2 regions of the Pradoshia sp. Z6_59 genome follow, and region 1 is predicted to be linked to the other one. Evidence: riboswitches for the same ligand, from Rfam matches in the RefSeq annotation. Region 1 holds a riboswitch; the other holds the start of a gene.
What was found. A riboswitch is a leader RNA that binds a small molecule or an ion and turns the genes downstream of it on or off. The one in region 1 is predicted to bind S-adenosylmethionine.

Region 1 (4,997 bases):
TCGCTACAATGGCTTCCAAAATATACGCAGCTGAAAGCTCTGTATATAGGACAGTTGGTTTATTCGAAGAAAGAATGAGCCGCCTAAGTGATGAAGAAGTCAAAGATGGGAAAGAAGTAGCAAAATCAATTGCTGAATATGCAATCGAATGCTCCTTAAATAAGTTCTTTGCTTCCGAGGTTTTGGATTATGTTGTGGATGAAGCAGTTCAACTTCATGGAGGCTATGGATTTATGGCTGAGTATGAAATTGAAAGAATGTACCGTGATTCCCGTATTAACCGTATATTTGAAGGGACAAACGAAATTAATCGTCTGCTCGTACCAGGTACATTCCTGAAAAAAGCTTTAAAAGGTGAATTGCCGTTATTACAAAAAGCACAGGAACTTTCTGAAGGGCTCATGATGCTAATGCCTGAAGAGCCAGGTACAGAGCCACTTGATCAAGAAAAACATCTTGTGAAAAATGCTAAGAAGATTGGTATTATGATAGCAGGATTGGCTGCGCAAAAATATGGTGCTGAGCTGGAAAAAGAGCAAGAAATTCTTGTTAATATTGCGGATATTGCTTCTTTCGTCTATGCGATGGAATCAGTTGTTCTTCGTACAGAAAAAGCAATCAAAAAAGATGGCTTAGAAAAGAACAAACAAAAACTGCTTTATACTCAAATCTTCTGCCAGGAAGCATTTGGAGAAATCGAAAAGCATGCTAAAGAAACATTAGTGGCAACAGAAACTGGTGATACATTACGTATGATGACATCAGCTTTACGTAAATTCACACGTTTCACACCAATCAATGTAATCGCAGTTAAACGTGAAGCTGCAGAAAAATTAGTTGATGCTGAGCGTTACACTGTTTAATCCTTTGTGCGATGGAGGCCTGGTGAAAACCAGGCTTTTTCTTTTCCTATGCTAGACTGACTACCTTCTCTAGAGCAGAAGTATAACCATTTAAGATAGATGAAAAAATGTGGTATGCTTCAATTGAGGTGATAAACATGATTACATTTTACTGGTATCCTAAATGTGGGACATGCAGAAAGGCAAAGAAATGGTTTGATGAGAAGGGAATATCCTATCAAGAAGTTGATATAGCACAAAATCCCCCTTCGAAAGAAGAGCTAGAAACAATTTGTCAGAAAAGTGAACTGCCTCTTCAGAAGTTTTTTAACACAAGTGGGATGAAATACAGAGAACTTGGGTTGAAAGATAAAGTTAAGGAAATGTCTGAAGATGAGAGCCTAGCCCTGCTTGCATCAGATGGGATGCTGATCAAACGTCCAATTGCATTTGATGGAGAAAAAGTTACAGTAGGATTCAAAGAGGAAAATTATCAGAAAATATGGGCATGAAACAATTGTCAAATAACCAGTTTGATGTCATGATAAATAGGAACCATACATACATTTTGGGGGGATTAAATCATGAGCATTCCAGCGGGATTACGTTATACAGCTGAGCATGAATGGGTTAAACAAGAGGATGGTAAGATTCGAATTGGAATAACTGATTTTGCTCAAAAAGAACTGGGAGACATCGTATTTGTGGAGCTACCGGAAATAGGTGATCAATTGACCCGTAATGAACCGTTTGGCAGTGTAGAGTCAGTAAAGACAGTATCTGAATTATATGCGCCAATCAGTGGGACAGTTGTTGAAGTAAATGAAGAATTAGCGGATAGTCCAGAATACGTTAATGAATCTCCATATGAAAAAGCATGGATGGTAGTAGTTGAACCATCCGAAATCAGCGAATATGATGAATTAATGGATGCTGACCAATACGAAACAGCGACTAAAGAAGAGTAGTCAATAAAGGGAAGAAGTTTTGGGTCATTCGTAAGCTTCTTTCCTTTTTATATGCTTTAAATCAATTGTTACTTTCCATTATGTTAGGGTAAGATACATATAATGAAAAAGACGAAGGCGAAGGCATTTGTCCAATCACATAGAACGTACTCTCCTAATAAAAGGTGATCAATCATGCGGGATGCTCAAAGTGAGAAAGTGATAATTGTGGAAGGTTCTACCGACCGCCAAAAAATACAATCTGTACTTAATGAACCTGTCGATATAAGATGTACAAATGGAACCATCAGTTTATCGAAACTGGATGAATTAGTCGACGAACTTGAACAGAGAGATGTGTATATTTTGGCTGATGCCGATGAATCTGGAGAAAAGCTGAGAAAACAGTTAAGACGAGAGATGCCAAATGCATCTCACATATATATTGATCGTACATACCGTGAAGTAGCAAACGCGCCAAGATACCATCTAGCAATGGTTCTTTTGGCAGCCAATATAGATGTGAAAGCCGAATTTTTAAAACAAATGAAGGATGTAATAAAAAATGAACAATCAAACCACGATAAATAAAGCAATCTACACATTTACCCCTCTTTGCGGAACGTGTCAATTAGCAGGCAAGATGCTTGATATTGCAAAGGAAGTCCTCCCCAATGCCTCTTTGGAAAAAGTCAATCTTAACTATGCTAAGGAACTTGCAGAAGAATATCAAATTCAAAGTGTACCATGCCTCATTTTAATCAAGGATAACCAGCCAATCGATAAAATCTATGCCTTCCACTCAGTTCCCTATCTTGTAGATCAATTAAAGAGAATTACAGAATAAGAGCAGTTTATTTCTCAGGAAATATGTCGATACAATATTTAACTAGAATCTCTTAAAGGTGCTGTTTTTATCTTACGCTGTCTATGACAGAAGTTTTAATAGATTGTAGAATTCTCCCCAATAGCCTGTAATATAACTAATCAGACGTTTACTGAGTGGCTAACTGCAGGCGGATTTTTATAAAATATAGCAAAGGTAAGCCTCTTGATATATAATTTAAAAATTCAGAATAATCAGTTGACTCAAATTTCCCCATATGCTATAGTTTTAACAACTTAATACTTGGTTCTTATCAAGAGAGGTGGAGGGACTGGCCCGTTGAAGCCCGGCAACCGGTATTTTTATAATACACGGTGCCAATTCCTGCGGATACAAATAAATCCGGGAGATAAGGAGAGATGGAAAATGCCTGCCTCTTCTTATATGAAGAGGTTTTTTTCATTTACTCACTTCTCTACTTAAAATGAAATGGAGAGATGTAGAATGGCAAATGAAGAAAAGAAGTATCGGTTTGAAACAGTAGGTATACACGGAGGATTGCAGCAGGATTCGGTAACTGGAGCGAGAAGCGTGCCGATTTACCAGACGAATGCTTATTTATTTAAAGACACAGATCATGCTGCGGATTTATTTGGATTAGCTGAATCTGGCTATATTTATACTAGAATTCATAATCCCACTTCAAGTGTATTCGAAGAACGCATAGCCGAATTAGAAGGTGGTATTGGAGCTTTAGCTGTTTCAAGTGGTGCTGCAGCTATAACACTCTCCATTCTAAATATTGCTGGAGCAGGTGATGAAATTATCTCTGCATCCACTCTATATGGCGGAACCTACAATTTATTTGCCAATACTCTTCCTAAGTATGGTATTAACGTAAGGTTCGTGGATCCAAGTGATCCGGAAAATTTTAGAGAAGCGATTACTTCAAAGACCAAAGCTATTTTTGGAGAAACGATTGGAAATCCAAGCCTGCAGGTTCTTGATATTGAACGGGTGGCGGAAATTGCTCATGAAGCTGGAATTCCATTAATCATTGATAATACATTTGCTACTCCTTATTTATCACGTCCGATTGAGTTTGGAGCGGATATCGTCGTACACTCAGCTACGAAATGGCTGCTTGGAAATGGAACCACATTAGGTGGGGTCATAGTCGATGGAGGGAAGTTTGACTGGAATTCATCTAAATTTCCGGGCTTTACAGAACCGGATCCAAGTTATCATGATCTGATTTACAGTGAAGCAATTGGTGCAGCAGCATTTATTGTGAAGGCTAGAGTTCAGCTGTTGAGAGATTTAGGTCCTTCCTTAAGCCCGTACAATGCCTTTCAATTTATTCTCGGATTGGAAACTCTGCATGTGAGAATGAAGGAGCATATAGCCAATACGAGATTAATAGTTGATTATTTAAAACAGCATCCGGCTGTATCATGGGTCTTGTATCCAGGAGATTCAGATCACCCTGATTACGAAAAAACGAAGAAATATTTACCCAAAGGTGCTGGAGCAGTCGTTGTTTTTGGAATAAAGGGTGGACGCGAGGCAGGTAAAAAACTGATTGATTCCGTTGAACTGTGGTCCCATGTGGCCAATGTGGGAGATGCAAAGAGCCTAATTATCCATCCGGCAAGCACGACTCATCAGCAACTAAGTGAAGAGGGATTAAAAGCATCAGGTGTGCAGGAGGATTTAATCAGACTGTCTGTTGGAATTGAACATGCAGAAGATCTAATTGAAGAATTGGAGCTTGCGATTGAAAAAGCAACAGGTATAGCTTCCACTGAGGCGGCTGTGAAATAACATATTGAACATGCTATGCAGACTTTGGTGTTGACAGTTCTTTCTTTAACATGATAGGATAGCAGACAGTTAGAATTAATTGAATAGTTTATGTACTCTTATCAAGAGAGGTGGAGGGATTGTGCCCTTTGAAGCCCGGCAACCGGCAATCATTTATGATTGAAAAGGTGCCAATTCACACAGGATAATAGATCCTGGGAGATGAGAGAAAGGAACATGTTATAAATTAATCATGCCTTTCTGCCTCCGCAGAAAGGCATTTTTGTTTAACTGAAGTTATTCTTTAATTATAGGTTGATAGAAAGAGCAGGTGAACATTTTATGATTACATTACGTGATGTATCGAAGACCTTCTCAGGAACATTTAAACGTTCATCAGCTGTCAAAGCAGTGGATCAAGTCTCATTGTCTATTGAAAAGGGCGAGATCTTTGGAATTATCGGGTACAGCGGTGCGGGAAAAAGTACTCTCATTAGAATGCTGAACGGTTTAGAGAAGCCAACAGAAGGAAGTGTCTTGGTGGCAGGCAAAGATATGGCTGCTATAAAAGGTGCTGAA
Region 2 (4,997 bases), on a different contig from region 1:
CCAACTGAGAATGTTTTAATTCCAGGATGAATTTCTTTAGCAATGGAAGCAATGATTGTGGAATCAATTCCACCGGAAAGAAATGAACCAACAGGTACATCACTGCGCATATGCATGTTAATACTGTCATACATCACATCTTGAATTTCTTTAATCCAATCTGGTTCACTGCGCAGTATAGGTTTGAATTCAGCTTTCCAATATTGACGGATCTCCATAGGTTCTCCAATTTTCTTTGTAAAGCAATGTCCAGGCAATAATTTTTTCACATTCTTTGTCATCGTCGCTGGTTCTGGAATAAATTGAAAGGTAAGATAATGTTGCAAAGAAACAGGATCCAATTCTTGTTTTTCTAAAGCGTATATAATGCTTTTCTTCTCAGAGGCAAAATAAGTCTTATCCCCATCTTCCTTATAAAAAAATGGTTTAATCCCAAATGGATCACGGGCACCAAAAACAGATTTCTCCTGTTTATCCCAAATCACGAACCCAAACATCCCACGAAGCATTTCAACTGCCTTTTCCCCATATTGAACAAATGCCGCCAGGATTACTTCAGTATCTGAATTTGTAGAAAACGCCATGCCTTCCTTTTCAAGCACTACTTTCAATTCCAAGTAGTTGTATATTTCTCCGTTAAAAACAATCCAATAGCGTTCATTTTCATACGTTAAGGGCTGATGTCCACATTCAATATCAATGATGCTTAGTCTTCTGAAACCAAGCTGGATATGTTCATCTATATAATACCCCTCGTCATCCGGCCCTCTATGCGTAATCAAGTCATTCATACTTTTAATTAGTTCTGAATCCTGATTCGCTTGTTGGTGATCATGCATACATCCTACAAATCCACACATTATTATTCACTCACTACCTTTACTTTCGACTGTTTTTCATTTAAAAATATCAAAGAATTAGATTTTAGATATAAGCTAGCGTCCCGACAAAATACGATCCATTATACCCGATTTCATAGTTTCCTAATATTACCATATTTAGACAAAAAAAGAAAGAGGGCTTATCCCTCTTTCTAGAAATGTTTATGCTGTTTATCTTAGATGTTAGCTTCCGTACGCAGTACTTCTACTTTATCCGTTTTCTCCCAAGGAAGATCTAAATCATTGCGTCCAAAATGTCCGTAAGCTGCTGTTTGTTTATAAATCGGACGTCTTAAATCAAGCATTTTTATGATTCCTGCAGGGCGCAGATCAAAGTTAGCACGTACTAATTCAATTAATTTTTCCTCTTCAATTTTACCTGTACCGAACGTATCAATGGATATAGATACTGGCTGAGCTACACCAATCGCGTAAGCCAGCTGAACTTCTGCTTTATCTGCAAGACCTGCTGCTACAATATTTTTAGCTACATATCTGGCTGCATAGGCAGCAGAACGGTCTACCTTTGTAGCATCTTTACCAGAGAATGCTCCACCACCGTGACGTGCATATCCACCATACGTGTCTACGATAATTTTACGGCCAGTCAAGCCTGCATCCCCTTGTGGACCTCCGATAACAAAACGGCCCGTTGGGTTAATAAAATATTTAGTTTGTTCATCAATAAGGTGAGCTGGAACAACCGGTTTTATTACTTGTTCTTTTAAGTCTTTCTTAATTTGCTCCAGTGTTGTATCCGCGTCATGTTGAGTAGAGATTACGATTGTATCAATTCTAACCGGATTTTTGTTTTCATCATATTCCACTGTGACTTGTGTTTTTCCATCAGGACGCAAGTATGGCAGAACATCTTGTTTACGAACTTCAGCCAGCTTTCGAGATAATTGGTGAGCAAGAGAAATAGGAAGAGGCATTAATTCTTCTGTTTCGTTGCAGGCAAAACCGAACATTAGACCCTGATCTCCCGCCCCAATTGCTTCAATCTCTTCATCTGACATCGTGCCTTCTCTTGATTCCAAAGCTTGGTCTACACCTTGGGCGATATCTGCAGATTGTTCATCAATAGAGGTTAAGACAGCGCATGTTTCTGCATCGAAACCATATTTTGCACGAGTATAACCAATCCCTTTGATTGTGTCACGTACAATTTTTGGAATATCCACATACGTAGAAGTAGTGATTTCTCCCGCTACTAAAACTAATCCAGTGGTAACAGATGTTTCGCAGGCTACCCTTGCATTTGGATCCTTTGCTAATATTTCATCCAAAATGGCATCAGAAACCTGATCGCAAATTTTATCCGGATGACCTTCTGTTACAGATTCTGATGTAAACAAATGTCTTTTATTAGACATGTATATTTCCTCCTTCAGTTTCCCTGTTTATGGCTACTCATTATCTTTAATTATCTCCTGATTATACGAAAAAAGACCTTTCCCCTTTATAAAGAAAAGAGGAAAGGTCTGAGTCTCAGAAATCGGCCTTTCACTCTCATCGTTCAAGGCATTATAACCTTGCATCAAGTTAGCACCTTTGCGTGATTTCCATTAAAGGAATCAAACTGCAGGTTGCCCCGGCTTCATAGAGCTCGTCTCTCCACCGAGTCTTGATAAGAGTATCCATATCAAATGTATATAATATCTTATCCATCATTTTCTGTCAATAAATAAGCAGGAATATATTGTTAAGATAGACCTGGAGCTTCATCCTTTCCTAAAAGAAACACATTCCGACCTTAAGATTCGCATTTCTATTATGATATTGATATAATTAATTTACGAATATTCAAATAAATAAACATTGTTATTTATCCATAAAGGTTGACTAACATCACTGTTTTTTTCACTATGGAAAATAATAATAGTTATTCTTATATACTATATTAATCAATTGTTTTGAAAATTAACACAATTAGTATGGATAAATCAATTAAATGTGTTATACTAATTTCCATATAATATACTTACCAAAATTCTGGAAAAGGATGATACCTTATGAACAGTGTAGGAGTTTCCAATGAATTGAAACAATTACTTACTCATGATAATATTCACATTCAGCTTTCAGTGCCACAACTAGTTGAAAAAGTATTAACCAGAAAAGAGGGCATCCTCACATCTACTGGAGCTATTAAAGCTGAAACAGGTAAATATACCGGCAGATCCCCAAAGGATAAATATATTGTAGAGGAAGCTGCTACTAAAGATAAAATAGCCTGGGGAAGCGTCAATCAAGCAATATCTGAAGATGCATTTTCTAAATTATATGATAAAGTTATCGATTACCTCGAAAAACGAGATGAATTATTTGTATTTAATGGGTTTGCTGGAGCTGCAACAGACTACCGCCTTCCTATACAAGTAATCAATGAATATGCCTGGCACAATTTATTTGTACATCAGTTGTTTATCCGCCCCACTAAAGATGAGCTTGAAAACCATTCGCCTGAGTTTACTATTATCTCAGCACCAGGTTTTAAAGCAAACCCTCTTGTGGACGGTACACACTCTGAGACGTTTATCATCATTTCATTCGAAAAAAAAGTGGTCTTAATTGGAGGCACTGAGTATGCAGGTGAAATGAAAAAATCCATTTTTTCAATCATGAATTACCTGCTGCCTGAGAATAATGTGTTCTCTATGCATTGTTCAGCAAATGTAGGTTTTGAGGGAGATGTAGCTCTTTTCTTTGGCCTATCAGGTACTGGAAAGACTACTTTATCAGCCGATCCAAATCGCCGCCTAATAGGTGATGACGAACATGGCTGGTCTCCTGATGGGGTATTTAACATTGAAGGCGGCTGTTACGCAAAATGCATCAATCTCACAGAGGAAAAAGAGCCTCAAATTTTTAATGCCATTCGCTTTGGTTCTGTACTAGAGAATGTAGTTGTAGACGAAGATACGAGAATTGCTGACTATGATAATGGAATGTTAACTGAAAATACCCGGGCAGCTTACCCAATCGAAGCCATGCAGAATATCGTCACACCAAGTATAGCAGGCCATCCCAATACCATCATCTTCTTAACTGCTGATGCTTTTGGTGTTCTGCCTCCAATCAGCAAGTTAACAAAAGAACAGGCAATGTATCATTTCCTAAGCGGTTATACGAGTAAATTGGCAGGAACTGAACTCGGAATTACTTCACCACAGGCAACGTTTTCTACCTGCTTCGGTTCACCGTTCTTACCATTACATCCAACAAAATATGCTGAGATGCTTGGCAAAAATATTGAGGAGCATCAAGTTCAGGTATATCTGGTTAACACCGGTTGGACTGGAGGAGAATATGGAACAGGCAGCCGAATGAAGCTTTCTTATACACGTTTGATGATTCAAGCTGCATTAGAAGGAGAACTAGCCAATATTGAAACGGTACAAGACAGAATATTCGGCTTAGCGATTCCCTTACATGTACCCGGAGTACCGGATGAAGTTTTACAGCCTCAAAAAACGTGGAAGGATTCAGAAGCCTATTATAAAAAGGCAAATGAGCTTGCAAATAAATTCAGAGAAAATTTCAAGGAATTTAAGAATATTAGTTCTGAAATTGAATCTAAAGGTGGTCCAATTACCTTTTAAGGAACTAGCGGTGTCTTAGGAAGCCAAAAAGAATTGGCCTTCCTGAGGCACTATTTTATTTTTATCTAAATTTAAAAACAAACCCACCGCCCAATTAAGTTCTGGATGAAGGTTTGTTTTCTTTAGTTTCTATTTAATTTAGTTACTGGAATTTAAGGAAATTAACTCATATGTAATGGTTGTGCAGTTATTTTCCCATTCCACTTTTTTTATCAGCGCCGTTCCTCTCGATTCCCCATCCAGAGTTTTTCGGATATCAATCGGAATCTCAATTGGATATAAGCGGTATCCTTCTTTTTTTAGGACAAATAGATTTTCCTCAACCCTTTTTTCATTAGCCTTTGTCACAATAAGAGTATTCAATTCCATTGGCATACCCAATTCTCTCACTCCCCTGCTTCATTTATTTATTTCAATGGTATCATTTGAAGCGGCTTCTTTCATCCATTTCGTTAAATCCGAGACAATTTGCCGATTTATTCTCGGAGGAAAATAATGTGTATAGTCCTTA

Region 2: another riboswitch for S-adenosylmethionine. It lies ahead of metK (methionine adenosyltransferase); the one in region 1 lies ahead of AC4D4B_RS04720 (O-acetylhomoserine aminocarboxypropyltransferase/cysteine synthase family protein).

What each region holds. Positions count from the first base shown of each region.
Region 1 covers NZ_JBZCPP010000003.1:137,367-142,363, forward strand. The annotation lists gene AC4D4B_RS04695 (acyl-CoA dehydrogenase FadE) at 1-863, shown strand, start outside; gene AC4D4B_RS04700 (arsenate reductase family protein) at 971-1,354, shown strand; gene gcvH (glycine cleavage system protein GcvH) at 1,427-1,810, shown strand; gene AC4D4B_RS04710 (toprim domain-containing protein) at 1,985-2,380, shown strand; gene AC4D4B_RS04715 (thioredoxin family protein) at 2,355-2,636, shown strand; SAM riboswitch class I at 2,923-3,031, shown strand; gene AC4D4B_RS04720 (O-acetylhomoserine aminocarboxypropyltransferase/cysteine synthase family protein) at 3,120-4,439, shown strand; SAM riboswitch class I at 4,535-4,647, shown strand; gene AC4D4B_RS04725 (methionine ABC transporter ATP-binding protein) at 4,761-4,997, shown strand, end outside.
Region 2 covers NZ_JBZCPP010000020.1:25,466-30,462, reverse strand. The annotation lists gene asnB (asparagine synthase (glutamine-hydrolyzing)) at 1-860, opposite strand, end outside; gene metK (methionine adenosyltransferase) at 1,058-2,257, opposite strand; SAM riboswitch class I at 2,391-2,518, opposite strand; gene pckA (phosphoenolpyruvate carboxykinase (ATP)) at 2,897-4,486, shown strand; gene AC4D4B_RS16440 (DUF2584 domain-containing protein) at 4,625-4,867, opposite strand; gene AC4D4B_RS16435 (alpha/beta hydrolase family protein) at 4,886-4,997, opposite strand, start outside.